2 regions of the Phyllobacterium sp. MT110 genome follow, and region 1 is predicted to be linked to the other one. Evidence: predicted binding sites of a transcription regulator. Region 1 holds the regulator's gene; the other holds the start of a gene.
The links. The regulator PhoB, encoded in region 1, activates phosphate uptake and scavenging genes when phosphate is short. The targets are predictions, from matches to a motif close to TGTCATNNANCTGTCAT.
Positions count from the first base shown of each region.

Region 2: the regulator PhoB is predicted to act here: its motif matches at 5,961-5,977, upstream of olsB (l-ornithine N(alpha)-acyltransferase).

Region 1 covers NZ_JBXAFE010000002.1:535,347-543,270, reverse strand. Annotated here, with positions in the region: gene AC1Q5O_RS14265 (5-formyltetrahydrofolate cyclo-ligase) at 1-569, opposite strand, end outside; RNA gene ssrS (6S RNA) at 597-753, opposite strand; gene AC1Q5O_RS14255 (AAA family ATPase) at 1,302-2,141, shown strand; gene AC1Q5O_RS14250 (vWA domain-containing protein) at 2,211-3,401, shown strand; gene phoB (phosphate regulon transcriptional regulator PhoB) at 3,402-4,088, opposite strand; gene phoU (phosphate signaling complex protein PhoU) at 4,103-4,828, opposite strand; gene pstB (phosphate ABC transporter ATP-binding protein PstB) at 4,852-5,625, opposite strand; gene pstA (phosphate ABC transporter permease PstA) at 5,692-7,011, opposite strand; gene pstC (phosphate ABC transporter permease subunit PstC) at 7,008-7,924, opposite strand, start outside.
Region 2 covers NZ_JBXAFE010000005.1:111,807-119,730, reverse strand. Annotated here, with positions in the region: gene lptC (LPS export ABC transporter periplasmic protein LptC) at 1-352, opposite strand, end outside; gene sppA (signal peptide peptidase SppA) at 613-1,599, shown strand; gene AC1Q5O_RS20315 (integration host factor subunit beta) at 1,678-1,959, shown strand; gene AC1Q5O_RS20310 (LapA family protein) at 2,029-2,358, shown strand; gene lhpI (bifunctional Delta(1)-pyrroline-2-carboxylate/Delta(1)-piperideine-2-carboxylate reductase) at 2,383-3,357, shown strand; gene AC1Q5O_RS20300 (RsmD family RNA methyltransferase) at 3,441-4,547, shown strand; gene AC1Q5O_RS20295 (TrmH family RNA methyltransferase) at 4,544-5,422, shown strand; gene lspA (signal peptidase II) at 5,428-5,931, shown strand; gene olsB (l-ornithine N(alpha)-acyltransferase) at 6,089-6,928, shown strand; gene mutS (DNA mismatch repair protein MutS) at 7,076-7,924, shown strand, end outside.

The sequences.
Region 1 (7,924 bases):
GGCACATCATGCGGCTCATCGGGTACGGTTTCAACCTGCTGGCAGTCAAACGCCACGCCGATCAGGCGCGGGTTCACGCCCTTGATCTGCAGATGCGCGATGGCCCGGTCATAGTAGCCCGCACCATAGCCGATGCGGTGCCCCCTGACATCGAAGGCCGCCAGCGGCACCAGCATGAAGGATGGATCGAGCACGGCAGCGTCGTGCGGCGGCCCCGCCGTGCCGAAGCCCGTATCGATCATCGGCGCACCGCGCACCAGTTCACGGAAAAGGATCGTCTGCTTGTCGATGATGGCAGGCAGGCAAAGCCGTGCACCACGCTCGCGCAGGCCGAAAAGCAGCGGGCGCAGATCCACCTCCGAGCGGATCGGCCAGAAGCCCGAAACAATGGTGCCCGCATCGACGGCAAGCGCCGCCAGGCCGAAATCGGCAATGCGCATCGAGGCTTCGATGCGGAATTCCGTCGTCAGCGCATCGCGGCGGCCAAGGGCCTCCAGGCGCAGTTTCTTCTTCAGCTCTTTGATGGGGGAGTGGTGCTGCACGGGCTTGATTTCATGGGGCGCCGGCATGCGAACCGGCTCGGGATGAAACAAAAGTGGCGTCCACACAACCGATGGAGAAGTCGATCCCGGGAACCTACAAAGTAGGTGGGTGCCGTGTGAAGAAGCCCACGGGCCTCCTCAGGGACAGCTCCCTAAGGGATCATTAAGGCCCCGGGGAATATGTCTCTCCTGTCGAGAAGCGCAGAGCGCCGATCCGAATATAGGACGGATGCAGGCATTGCACCAGTGCGCGGCAAACGATTTTCCCTCCCCGCACAATCTTTGTCGCATAATCATTGTGGAGGCGTGGGGCACCCCCCTCTGGGCTGCCGGACAGAGGGGGGTGAAAGACCCCCATCACAAAAAATCACATCAACTTATCCACGTTCTCCCATCCTCGCTTATTCTTCTCGTGTCCTTTCCGGCGGGAATGCTTCCGGAAACTTTCGAAAGTCGGGAAAGGATCGGCGCTTCGGCTTCACAGGGAGGAAACCTGTGCGGCCGGGGAGGTTTGGCCCGGTGGTGGACCATTGGGCAAAAACCTCAAAAACGCCGGGGCGGGTGGTCCCCAGGATCGCAAGCATTGCATACCACATACCCAAGACCCGCGTTCCAGGGACCGCCCGTCTTTCCCACCTTTCAACAGCCAGACGCAATTGCGGGCGTGGCAACGGGAAAACCATATCGCCGCATTCCCGGACGGCTCTTGCCCTCCTCCGGCACGCCCCTTAATCTTTGTCGATCACGAAAGGGAATGCGATGCGGTTTGAAGGTACAGCGGCCTATGTGGCCGACAAGGATCTGATGGTGGCGGTCAATGCGGCGATTGCGCTTGAACGGCCACTGCTGGTCAAGGGCGAGCCCGGCACCGGCAAGACCGAGCTTGCCCGGCAGATCGCGGCGGCGCTCGATCTGGAACTGGTCGAATGGAACGTCAAATCCACCACCAAGGCGCAGCAGGGCCTTTACGAATATGATGCCGTCAGCCGCCTGCGCGATTCGCAGCTCGGCGATGCCAAGTTCAACGACATCGCCAATTACATCAAGCCCGGCAAGCTGTGGCATGCCTTTACGACCGACAGGAAAGTCGTGCTGCTGATCGACGAGATCGACAAGGCGGATATCGAGTTCCCGAACGATCTCCTGCAGGAGCTCGACCGCAACGAATTTCACGTCTACGAAACCGGCGAAACGATCCGCGCCATACACCGGCCGATCGTCATCATCACCTCCAACAACGAGAAGGAACTGCCCGACGCCTTTCTGCGCCGCTGCTTCTTCCACTATATCCGCTTCCCGGATGTCGAGACGCTGACCCGGATCGTCGAGGTGCATTATCCCGGCATCAAGCAGAACCTCGTGCGCGCCGCCCTCACCCAGTTCTACGAGATCCGCGATGTGCCCGGCCTGAAGAAGAAGCCGTCGACCTCCGAAGCGCTGGACTGGATCCGGCTGCTGGTTGCCGACGACATCGCCCCGGAAGATTTGCGCGCCGACCCGAAGAACGCCTTGCCGAAACTGCACGGCGCCCTGCTGAAGAACGAGCAGGACGTGCATCTGTTCGAGCGGCTGGCCTTCATGGCGAGGAGGCAGGGATAAATGGCGCTCATGTTTCACCCCATCGAGAGAACCGGCATCGTTCATCGCATTCAATAAAGGGATCCCACAATGTTCCTCCCCTTCTTCCTTGAGCTCAAGGCGGCCAAGATTCCCGTATCGCTGCGGGAATATCTGACGCTGCTTGAGGGGCTGGATGCGGGGCTGGTGACCTATGATGTCGAAGGGTTCTACTATCTCGCCCGTTCCGCCCTGGTGAAGGACGAGCGCCATCTCGACCGCTTCGATCAGGTCTTCGGCCACGTGTTCAAGGGGCTGGAGCTGCTCGGCGGCGAGAGCGGTGTCGACATTGCCAATCTGCCCGAGGAATGGTTGCGCCGGCTCGCCGAAAAGCACCTCACCGAAGAAGAGAAGAAGCTGATCGAGGCGCTGGGCGGTTTCGACAAGCTGATGGAAACCCTGCGCCAGCGGCTTGAGGAGCAGAAGGGCCGGCATCAGGGCGGCTCGAAGTGGATCGGCACGGCCGGAACCTCACCCTTCGGTGCCTATGGCTACAATCCCGAAGGCGTGCGCATCGGCCAGGACGAGAGCCGCAACCGCCGGGCGGTCAAGGTCTGGGACAAGCGTGAATTCAGGAATTTTGACGACAGCGTCGAGCTGGGCACCCGCAACATCAAGGTTGCCCTCAAACGGCTGCGGCGCTGGGTGCGCGAAGGCGCCGATGACGAGCTCGACCTGTCGGGCACCATCAGGTCAACCGCCGAACACGGCTATCTCGACGTGCAGACGCGGCCCGAACGGCGCAATCATGTCAAGCTGCTGATGTTCTTCGATGTGGGCGGCTCCATGGACGAGCATATCCGGATCGCCGAGGAACTGTTCTCCGCCGTCCGCTCGGAATTCAAGCACATGGAATATTTCTACTTCCACAATTGCCTTTACGAGGGTGTGTGGAAGGACAACCGCCGCCGCCATGCGGAACGCATACCGACACTCGATCTCATCCACAAATACGGACCGGACTACAAGGTCATCTTCGTCGGGGATGCCGCCATGGCGCCCTACGAGGTTTCCCATGCGGGCGGCTCGGTCGAACACTGGAACCAGGAGGCGGGCGCGGTCTGGCTCGGCCGGGTGCTCGACCACTGGAAGAACGCCGCCTGGCTCAATCCGTCAAAGGAACAATACTGGGACTACACCGCCTCGACGGCGATGATCCGCAAGATTTTCGCGCATCGCATGTATCCCATGACCCTGGCGGGCATCGAGGGGGCGACGCGCGAACTCTCGCGCAGGCACTGACTACCCGAACGAGTACCCCGCACCGCGCACGGTGCGGATCGGATCGATCGAGCGGCCGATATTGATGGCCTTGCGCAGCCGCCCGACATGCACGTCGACGGTACGGTCGTCCACATAGATGTCGGCGCCCCAGACATTGTCCAGCAGCTGGCCGCGCGAGAACACCCGGCCGGGGGACTGCATCAGGAATTCCAGCAGGCGGAATTCGGTCGGCCCGAGCTTCAACTCGCGCTCCTTGCGGAACACGCGGTGCTGTTCGCGGTCGAGCTTCAGATCGCCGAAGCTGAGCACATGCGACAGCAGGCTCGGATTGACCCGGCGCAGCATGGCCTTGATGCGGGCGAGCAGTTCCGGGGTGGAGAACGGCTTGACCATGTAGTCATCGGCGCCGGTGGCAAGGCCGCGCACCCGCTCGCTCTCTTCGCCGCGCGCCGTCAGCATGATGATCGGCAGAATTTCCGTCTCGCGCCGCGCCCGCAGGCGGCGGCAGAGTTCGATGCCGGAAAGGCCCGGCAGCATCCAGTCGAGAATGAGCAGATCCGGCACTTTTTCACGCAGCGCAATTTCCGCCTCGTCACCGCGTGCGATTGTCTCGACGACATAGCCTTCGGCTTCAAGATTGTACCGGAGAAGGACGCTGAGCGCTTCCTCGTCTTCGACAACAGTGATTTTGGGAGCGATCGCCATTGCTGGAATCCTAATTAAGGCTGTCTGGCTTCATCGACGATGATGCTGTGGGTCTGGTCTTCCTTGGGCCGTTCGGCCGGAAGCTGGGCACCCGTCACGATGTAGTAGACCGTTTCAGCAATGTTCGTCGCATGGTCTCCGATGCGCTCGATATTCTTGGCGCAGAAGAGAAGGTGCGTGCAGGCGGAGATGTTGCGCGGGTCTTCCATCATGTAGGTCAGAAGTTCGCGGAACAGCGATGTGTACAGCGCATCGATTTCGTCATCGCGCTCGCGCACGATGTTGACCTGCTGCACCGAGCGTGTCGCATAGGCGTCGAGCACGTCCTTGAGCTGCGTCAGGGCGAGTTCCGCGATGGTCTGCAGGCCGCGATAGACGGACAGCGTCTGACGCGTATCGGTGACGGCGACAACGCGCTTGGCGATGTTCTTGCCGAGATCGCCGACCCGTTCAAGGTCGGAGGAAATGCGGATGGCGCCGATGATTTCACGCAGATCGATCGCCATGGGCTGGCGCTTGCCGATGATGGTGATGGCCTTCTCGTCGATCTCGCGCTGTCCGGCATCGAGGATGAGATCGTCCGAAATGACGCGCTGGGCCAGCGCGTTGTCGGAGTTCACCATGGCGGTGACGGCCTGTTCGACCATGCGTTCGGCATGGCCGCCCATTTCGGCGATCTTGTGCGTCAGGAACTTCAGTTCGTCGTCATAGGAACGGACGGTATGCTGCGACTCGGTCATATTCTTATCCCTGTTTCCCGTGATTAGCCGAAGCGTCCGGTGATGTAGTCCTGCGTGCGCTTTTCCGTCGGATTGGTGAACATCATTTCCGTATCGCCCACCTCGACGAGGTTTCCGAGATGGAACATGGCGGTGCGCTGCGAAACGCGGGCCGCCTGCTGCATCGAATGGGTGACGATGACGATGGTGTAGTTCTGGCGCAGTTCGTCGATCAGTTCCTCGACCTTTGCCGTGGCAATCGGATCGAGCGCCGAGCAGGGTTCGTCCATCAGGATGACTTCCGGGCTGACGGCAATGGCGCGGGCGATGCACAGGCGCTGCTGCTGGCCGCCGGAAAGGCCGGTACCGGCTTCATGCAGGCGGTCCTTCACTTCGTCGAACAGGCTGGCGCGGCGCAGGCTCTTCTCGACGATTTCCTCCAGCTCGTGCCGGTTCTTGGCAAGACCATGGATGCGCGGGCCATAGGCCACATTCTCGAAAATGGACTTCGGGAACGGATTGGGTTTCTGGAAAACCATGCCGACGCGGGCGCGCAGCTCGACCACGTCGATCTTCGGATTGTAGATATCCTCGTCATCGAGCGTGATCTTGCCGCCGATCTTGCAGCCTTCGATCGTGTCGTTCATGCGGTTGAGCGAGCGCAGGAAGGTCGACTTGCCGCAACCGGACGGGCCGATCAGCGCCGTCACCATCTTTTCCGGCACATCGAGGCTGACACCGAACAGGGCCTGCTTTTCACCGTAGTGAACGGTGACATCCTTGCCCTGCATTTTGATCGTATTGACCTGTGCACTCATTTTGTCGTTTACCGCTTTTTCGAGAGATCGTTCTGTCATGAGATTCATTGTTCGCTCCCGTTTTACCTACCAGCGCCGTTCGAAGCGGCGGCGCAGAATGATGGCTCCGATGTTCATGACTGCAAGAAACAGAAGCAGCACGATGATAGCGCCCGATGTGCGCTCGACAAAGGCCCGCTCCGCTTCATTCGCCCACATGTAGATCTGCACCGGCAGCGCCGTGGACGGATCAAGCGGCGTGACCGGATAATTGGCGACGAAGGCCACCATGCCGATCAGCAGCAGCGGTGCGGTCTCGCCCAGCGCATGGGCAAGGCCGATGATCGTGCCGGTCAGGATGCCGGGGGCGGCCAGCGGCAGCACATGGTGAAACACCATCTGTGTCTTCGAGGCACCGATGCCCAGCGCCGCCGAGCGGATGGACGGCGGCACGGCGCGCAGGGCCGCACGGGTGGCGATGATGATCGTCGGCAGCGTCATCAGCGTCAGCACCAGGCCGCCGACCAGCGATGCGGAGCGCGGCAGGCCGAAGAAATTGATGAACACGGCCAGCCCGAGCAGACCGAAGACGATCGACGGCACCGCAGCCAGATTGTTGATGTTGACCTCGATGATATCGGTCAGGCGGCTCTTCTTGGCATATTCTTCCAGATAGATCGATGCGGCCACGCCGATGGGCAGGGAAAGGCAGAGGACAATCAGCATCATGTAGAGCGAGCCGATGAGCGCGACACCGAGACCCGACGTTTCCGGACGGCTCGATGCGCCGAAGGTGAACAGGCCGCTGTTGAAGCGCTGCGCCATGGCGCCTTCCTTGGCCAGCGTGTTCATCCAGGCAACCTGGCGGTCCGATACCTTGCGGTTCGCCTGATCGACACTCAGGTCGATCTGGCCCTTGAAAGCCGAGTCGATGTCGCCGCCGGTCAGCACCCAGAGGTTCTGCGTCGTGCCGATCAGTGCCGGATTTCCTGAAACCAGTTCCCGCAGCTGGCTGCGCGAGCCGTCGGAGACGAGCTTGCTCAGTTCGCGGATCGCCGGCTTGTCGTCAAGGCTGACGCCCAGCTTTTCGGCAAGGGCATTGCGCACCAGGATCGGATAGTTCGCGGTCAGCAGAACGGTCGGGTCGGTCGCACGCTTGTTCGTGGGGTCGATCACCTTCTCGTCGAGCTTGACCGAGAGGCTGACCTCCGTCTGCCAGAACGCCGTGTAGCCGTTGGAGATCACCGAGTAGAGCAGTGCAACCAGGAAGAACAGGCCGATGGCAATCGCCGTGATGCCGTAAATCTTGAACCGGCGCTCGGCGGCATAGCGGCGCTTCAGACCGATGTCGCGCCGGACGACCTTTGCCGGAGCAACTGCAGCAGGATTGAGTGTTGTGTCGGTCATTCGTACTGCTCCCGGTACTTACGCACGATGTAAAGCGCGAAAATGTTCATCGCCAGCGTGATGAAGAAAAGGGTGAGGCCAAGGGCGAATGCCACCAGCGTCTGCGGTGAATTGAATTCGAGATCGCCTGTCAGCTGGTTGACGATCTTGACGGTGATGGTCGTCATGGCGTCGAACGGATTGATGTTCAGATTCGCCGCAACACCGGCCGCCAGAACCACGATCATGGTTTCGCCGATGGCACGCGATGCGGTGAGCAGCAGTGCGCCGACGATGCCGGGCAGCGCGGCAGGCAGCACGACGCGGCGGATCGTCTCCGAACGCGTCGATCCAAGCCCGAGCGAGCCGTCACGCAGCGACCCCGGAACGGCGGTAATGATGTCGTCCGACAGGGAGGAAACGAAAGGGATCAGCATCACGCCCATCACGATACCGGCGGTCAGCACGCTCTGCGCCATGATGAAGGGATAGCCGCCCGATATGGCCGCACTGATATCGCGCAGGAACGGTCCGACGGTGACAAGGGCAAAGAAGCCGTAGACGATCGTCGGGATGCCCGCCAGCACTTCAAGCAGCGGCTTGACCACCGAGCGCACGCTCCGGCTGGCATATTCGGCCATGTAGATGGCGGCGAACAAGCCGACCGGCACGGCAAACAGCATGGCGACAAGCGCGATATAGAGCGTGCCGGCAAGCAGCGGAATGAGACCGAACTGACCCTGCGCCCCATTGCCGCCGGCTGCGGAGAAGCGCGGATCCCACACGGTGCCGAAGAAGAAGCTCGACGGGGTTACGGACTGGAAGAAGGTGATGGTCTGGAACAGCATCGACAGAACAATGCCGACCGTCGTCAGGATGGCGATGGTCGAGGCTGCGAGCAGTCCCCAGAGGATGATCCGCTCGACATTGTTGC
Region 2 (7,924 bases), on a different contig from region 1:
GCGCCCGTTCCGCACTCATCTTGTAGGGGAGCTTGTCCTTGGTAAAGCCATCCAGCTTGGGATTGGTCATGACCAGCTTGCCATCCTGAATGCCCGCACTGTCCAAAGTGATATTGCTCGGGATGTTGGTCGTGGAGAAAAATGTGAACCAGGAGAAAACCGCAGCGCCGATCACGGCGACGGCAGGCAAGGCAAATTTCATGAAGCGCACGCGCCGCGAATGGCGTTCCGCAGCGCGAAAAACGTGCGAATCCTTCTCGGTGGCAGAAAATTGCCGCGCAACTTCCGCATGCTGCGCAGCAGCCGCTGTTGCATCGCCGTTTGGATGCGTATGTTTCAGTTCAATGGACATGTATTGGCTATACTACCGATTGCGATGTGTTGGCGCCCTGTTAGTTGAACGCCAATATGGTTATTTTTCGATGAAATGAACCAGGGTCTATGGGACACGTTGCATTTGATCGAACAAATATGCCGTCATCCGTTCATATACAAGGTGCAGCGCCAATTGCCTATATGGGGCAATGTGCTGAACCCCGGGGGTCTGGACTTCCTCGGAATGTTGCCGCAGAAGAATGCTTGCACTGAATTGCACAGGAAACGGACGATACGATGGCAAACACAGCTGACGCAATCATCGACAGGCGCCGTCTCCGGCGCAAGCTGACATTCTGGCGTGTGCTTTCCCTTCTGGTTGTCGCGCTCGCCCTGATCGGGCTTTACGGATTTCTCTCCGGTTCCGACCGTCTTTCCGGCAAAACCGCAGCGCATATCGCCAAAATCCGTGTTGAAGGCACGATTTTCGAGAATGACGAGCTCATCAAGCGTCTGGGCGAAGTCGCCGATTCCACCGCTGTGAAGGGCGTCATTCTTTCGGTGGATTCACCGGGCGGCACCACGGCGGGCGGCGAAGCCATCTATGAAGCCGTGCGCAAGATTGCCGCGAAAAAGCCCGTTGTTGCGCAGGTCGGAACATTGGCGGCCTCGGCAGGCTACATGATTGCCAGCGGTTCGGATCATATTGTCGCACGCCAGTCCTCCATCGTCGGATCGATCGGCGTGCTGTTCCAGTATCCCGATATTTCCGAACTGCTGACGAAGGTCGGCGTCAAGGTGGAGACAATCAAATCCAGTCCGCTGAAAGCCGAACCGAACTTTTTCAACCCCGCCAGCGACGAAGCCAAGGCCATGATCCATCGCATGATCATGGATTCCTATGACTGGTTCGTCGGAATCGTTCAGGAACGGCGCAATTTTACCCGCGAACAGACGCTTGCGCTGGCAGACGGATCGGTCTTCACCGGCAGACAGGCGCTGGCCAACAAACTCATCGACGAACTTGGCGGGGAAGACAAGTCGATTGCCTGGCTGAAAACCAAGGGCGTTGACGAGAAATTGCCCGTCATCGAATGGAAACCCGCACAAAAGACAACCTTCAGCTCGTTTCTATCCCAATCCGCGCTGAAAATGCTGGCACAATATCTCGGTATTCCGCAGGAAAGCACCGGGTTGCTGCGCGATTTGACCGGAGATCGCATCTTCCTTGACGGGCTCGTTTCTGTTTGGCACGTTGACGGCAGGCCCGTAGGGGCGCAATAGAATATTTAAGCTTACAGGATCAGTGACATAGTCATAATGGCCGTGTCATTTGAACTTGAACCAGAAGGGGATTATGCCGTGATCAAATCAGAGCTCGTCCAGATCATTGCCAACCGCAATCCGCACCTGTTTCAACGCGATGTCGAGAATATCGTCGGCGCCATTTTCGACGAGATCACCGACGCTCTTGCGGAAGGGAATCGGGTCGAGCTTCGTGGCTTCGGTGCATTCTCGGTGAAAAACCGCCCCGCCCGCAGCGGTCGCAATCCCCGCACCGGCGACAGCGTCGAGGTCGAGGAAAAGTGGGTGCCATTCTTCAAGACCGGCAAAGAGCTGCGCGACCGGCTGAACGCCGACTGAATGCAGCAACAAGCTGGGGCAGCTTCATAGCCTGATGATACGTGAAGTGCTGTTACCCTGGAGAGAGATATGATCAATCGCGTCGTTGTCGTCCTCATTCTCGTGCCGCTGGCAGTGATCCTGATTGCACTGTCGGTGGCCAATCGCGGGCTGGTGACCTTTACGATCGATCCGTTCAATCCGGGCAATCCCGGCCTGTCCTATGCCGCACCCCTCTTCGTCTGGCTGTTTCTCGCTCTCTTCGTCGGGCTGATCCTTGGCAGTTTCGCCACCTGGATCAACCAGGGCCGGCACCGCAAACTGGCGCGCCAGCGCAAGCAGGAGACCGAACTCCTGCGCATGGAAGCGCGGAAATCGGCGGCCACGCAGTCCACGCCCAACCTTCCCTCTCTGCACTAAGCAGCATATTTTCAAGGATTTGCAATGAAACTGGTCTCTCCGGCTGACGTCGACGGGCTGTTGAACTGGCCGGACATGATCAACGCCATTGAAACGGCGTTCCGTCAGGGCGTTATCCAGCCCGTGCGCCACCATCACACGGTTGATCGCCCCGATGGCGCCGCATCGACGCTTCTGCTGATGCCGGCCTGGTCGGACTTCGATGCGCTCGGCGATTCGTCGAAGGGCTATATGGGCGTCAAGATCGTCACGGTATCGCCTGACAATGGGGCCATTGCCAAACCGGCCGTCATGGGCGTCTATCTGCTGCTCGACGGCAAGACCGGGGAACCCAAGGCCCTGATCGATGGCCAGCGTTTGACCATATGGCGCACCGCAGGCGCTTCCGCCCTTGCCGCCCGCTATCTCGCCCGCGAAGATGCATCCAAACTGGTTATCCTTGGCGCCGGCGCGCTCTCGGGCTTTCTTGCCCGCGCGCACAGCTCTGTCAGACCGATCCGCGAGATTTCCATCTGGAACCGCAGCATCGACAATGCGCGCAAAGTGGCGGCGGATCTCGTCGCTGACGGGTTCAACGCCAAGGCGGTCACCGACAAGGATGCGGCCATCGCCGATGCCGATATTATCGCCGCTGGCACGCTGTCGACCGAACCGCTCATTCTCGGCAGGCATCTGAAGAAGGGCGCGCATGTCGATCTTATCGGAGCCTTTACCCCCGCCATGCGGGAAAGCGACGATGAGTGCGTCAAGCGCGCGCGGGTGTTTGTCGACACGAGGGAAGGCGCGCTGAAGGAAGGCGGCGACCTCGTCCAGCCGATCAAGGCGGGCGTCATCGGCGACAGCCATGTGATCGGCGATCTGTTCGATCTCACCCGCGGAACGGTGAAAGGGCGTCAGTCGCCCGATGAAATCACCCTGTTCAAGTCGGTCGGCGCTGCGCTGGAAGACCTTGCCGCCGGTATTCTGGTCTATGAAAAGGCGATTGCAGCCTCTGCCTGAGTGTTTTTGCTTTCGCCTTTCCTCATCTTGGCATAGGAAACCACCATTGAACGATGGCCAAGGGCATATGAGGGCATAACGGTTTGAAATCGTCTGGCGGAAAAATCAGGAAGGCCAAGGGCACCGGCCCGAAAGGCGCGGGACCGAAAGCTGCGCCGCACAGGCAGCAGGCGACAAAACCCCGCCCGCAATTTGCCAAAACCTCTGCCCCGGCGGACAATGATGCGCGCGTCAAGGCAGCGCCCCGTTCCGAACCGCTGCCCAAGCGGGTCCTGACCCGCCATACCGGTCCGCGCCCGACAGAAAAGACCGGCCTGATCCTCGAAACGCTGCCCTCCGATGATTACGCCCTGCTCGACAGCGGCAACGGCCTCAAGCTCGAACAATATGGTCCCTACCGGATCATCCGCCCCGAAGGCCAGGCCATCTGGCTCCCGGCCTGGAACAAGGCCGAGTGGGACAAGGCTGACGCGATCTTTACCGGCAATACGGATGAGGAAGGCGTCGGACGCTGGCATTTCCCCAAGGTGCCGCTCGGCGAAACCTGGCCGCTTGCCTATGAGGGCATTCCCTTCTTCGGCCGCTTCACCTCCTTCCGGCATGTGGGCGTGTTTCCCGAACAGGGAACGCACTGGTCGCATATGGACAGCCTCATTCGCGGTGCAAAGCGCCCGGTGAAGGTGCTCAATCTTTTCGGCTATACCGGCGTCGCCTCGCTCGTTGCCGCCCGTGCGGGCGCGGAGGTGACCCATGTCGATGCGTCCAAGAAGGCAATCGTCTGGGCCCGCGAAAACCAGGAAATGGCCGGACTTTCCGGCAAGCCCATCCGCTGGATTTGCGAGGATGCTATGAAGTTCGTCGCCCGCGAAGAGCGGCGCGGCAGCGGTTATGACATCATCCTGCTCGATCCGCCCGCCTATGGCCGCGGCCCGAACGGCGAGGTCTGGCAGCTCTTCGACAATCTGCCCGATATGGTCGATTTATGCCGGTCGATCCTGACGCCCAATCCGCTCGGTGTGGTGTTGACCGCCTATTCCATCCGCGCATCGTTCTTTGCCATTCACGAGCTGATGCGCGATGCCTTTACCGGTCTTGGCGGCGAAGTGCAGTCCGGCGAACTGATCCTGCGCGAACGGTCTTCCGGGCGCGCCCTTTCCACGTCCCTGTTCAGCCGCTGGGGTGCCAAATGACCAGACATGACGACCGCCAGCACGGCAGCTCCATCGCGCGGCCCGGCAAGGTCAAGGAAGTCACCAGCCTGACCAACCCGATCGTCAAGGATCTGCGATCCTTGGCGCTGAAGAAGTTCCGCGACCAGCAGGGTGTGTTTCTGGCCGAAGGCCTGAAACTCGTCATCGACGCGCTCGATCTCGGCTGGACCATCAAGACGCTTGTCTATTCCAAGGCCGGCAAGGGCAATTCCCTTGTCGAGCAGGTCGCAGCCCGCACGATTGCCAAGGGCGGTGACGTGCTCGAGGTCAACGAGAAGGTGATTTCCGCCATCACCCGGCGCGACAATCCGCAAATGGTCGTCGGCGTGTTCGAGCAGCAGCTGCAGCCCCTGTCAGCCACCCGACCGCAGGGCAACGATGTTTACGTCGCGCTCGACCGGGTGCGCGATCCGGGCAATCTCGGCACCATCATCCGGACAGCCGATGCGGCAGGCGCCAAGGGTATCATCCTGATCGGCGACACCACGGATCCGTTTTCGCTCGAAACCGTGCGCGCTACAATGGGTTCGGTCTTTGCCGTCCCGCTGATACGCACGAACGAAACGGAATTCCTTTCCTGGCGAAAGGGATTTTCGGGACTGATCGTCGGCACGCACCTCAAGGGCGCCGTCGACTACCGGACGATTCCCTACAAGGGCAAGCCGGTCATTCTGCTGATGGGCAATGAGCAGCAGGGCCTCCCCGACACGCTGGCCTCAACCTGTGACAAGCTGGCCCGCATTCCCCAGGAAGGCCGGGCGGATTCGCTCAATCTCGCCATTGCCACCGGCGTCATGCTGTTCGAGATCCGCCGCGAGGCGTTGACACTCGATGGCGGCAAACAGGATAAATAACCCCCATGAAAAGCAAATCCTTCTTCGGCCTGCTGGCGATTGTGGTGCTTGCCGTGGCGAGCGACCAGATCGTCAAATATCTCGTCGAGACCGGCATGGACTATCAGCAGCAGATCGATCTGCTGCCATTTCTGGCGCTTTTTCGTGTTCACAATAATGGCATTGCATTTTCGATGCTCAGCGGCATGCACGACCTTGCCCTGATCGGCTTGACCGTCGTCGTCATCGCCTTTGTCAGCTATCTCTGGTGGAGCACCGTACCGGCACGCTGGATCTCGCGCATCGGCTTTGCGCTGATCATCGGTGGTGCCATCGGCAATCTGATCGACCGCAGCCTGCTTGGCTATGTCGTTGATTATATTCTTTTCCATCTGCCGTCATGGTCATTTGCCGTCTTCAATCTGGCCGATGCCTACATTTCCGTCGGCGCCGCACTGGTCGTGCTTGAAGAAATTTTTGTCTGGCTGCGCGAGCGCAAGACACCAAAGGGGCAAGCTGGGGGAAACTGAGGAAAACCCAGCATCTGCGGTGTCTCCCGCGTCATGTGCCCGTCATCCAATTGTTGTATTCAAGCATCTAGTGATTGCCGATCAACCATGATGAGAGCGAATCGTTATGAGCTTCGCCTTGCTTGAACCTGCGTCTATCTTTAAAGATCAGCACACGATGTCGCAGGTTGATTCAACACCCTCGCCGTTTACGGCGCCACACCTTGTCGCGGTGCTTGGACGCATTGGGACGATGGAAGTTTGCCTTGCGCAAACCGAAGCCGAAATCGTCTCTGCCCAGCAGCTGCGTTTCAAGGTATTTTTCGATGAACTCGGCGCCAAGGGCTCGGCGACCCTGGAACAACGCGACGCAGACCGTTTCGATCCCGTATGCGATCACCTCCTGGTTTATGATACCTCGATCATTGGCCCCAAGCACAAGCAGATCGTCGGCACCTACCGGCTGATGCGCTCGGAAGTTGCCCACAAAACAGGCGGTTTTTACTCGGCTAGCGAATATACGATCGACAGTCTGGTCGCTGCCAAGCCGCAGATGCATTTCCTTGAGCTCGGCCGGTCCTGTGTTTTGCCGGAATACCGCTCAAAGCGCACGGTCGAACTGCTGTGGCAGGGCATCTGGAGCTATTGCCGGTATCACTCCATCGACGTGATGTTCGGCTGCGCATCCTTCCAGGGAACGGTGCCGGCGGCGCATGCTCTGCCGCTGTCGTTCCTGCATCACAACTGCCGCGCAACGCCGGACTGGGATGTCCAGGCCCTGCCGTCGCTGTATCAGCCGATGGACCTCGTTCCCAGCGAAGCGGTCAATCCGAAGGTTGCCCTGTTCGCCATGCCGCCATTGATCAAGGGCTATCTGCGCCTTGGTGCCATGATCGGTGACGGTGCGGTGGTGGATCATGATTTCGGCACGACCGATGTACTGATCATTCTGCCGGTCAGCCGCATTTCCACCCGCTACGTCAGCCATTACATCTCGAACGCCAAGCGTTTCGACTGAAATTCCACTTTCGCCTCCTGCAGGACGAACATCATCTGTGGAGAAAACCGCCGATGATGCGCCTGCACGGTGTGTAAAGTTCCCGATAGCGCATAGATTGGTCTTCTGATCGGAATCGGTCAAAATCAGGAGAACGTCTTGGCCGACATGCCATTCACTGCGGAAACACCATCCTATGAGGCTGACAGCTCGGCGCGCCCAACGCCGATGATGGAGCAGTATATCGAGATCAAAGCGACCAATCCGGACAGCCTGCTGTTTTACCGGATGGGCGATTTCTACGAGCTGTTCTTCGACGATGCCATAGCCGCGTCCCGCGCGCTCGGGATCACGCTGACCAAGCGCGGCAAGCATCTGGGCGAGGATATCCCGATGTGCGGCGTACCGGTGCATGCGGCGGACGACTATCTGCAGAAGCTCATCATGCGCGGCTTCCGGGTTGCGGTGTGCGAACAGGTGGAAGACCCGGCTGAAGCGCGCAAGCGCGGATCGAAATCCGTGGTGAAGCGCGATGTCGTGCGGCTGGTCACCCCCGGCACGCTCACAGAGGAAAAGCTGCTCGATCCCTCCGAAGCCAACTATCTCATGACGCTGGGCCGGGTGAAAGGCGCAGCGCAGGGCCAGTTTGCCCTCGCCTGGATCGATATTTCCACCGGCACGTTCCGGGTCAGCGAAACCGATCCGTCGCGGCTGCTTGCCGATATTCTGCGCGTCGATCCGCGCGAACTGATCGTTGCCGATCCGGTGTTTCACGATCCGGACCTGCGCCCGACATTCGATGTCGTCGGGCGCTCGGTCAGCCCGCAGCCGCCAAGCCTTTTCGACAGCGCCACGGCGGAAAACCGCATACAGCGCTATTTCGACGTGGCCACGCTCGACGGCTTCGGACATTTTTCGCGCGCCGAACTGTCAGCCATATCGGGCGCCATCGCCTATGTGGAAAAGACGCAGATTTCGGAACGACCGCCGCTGATGCGGCCGGAGCGGGAATCGGAA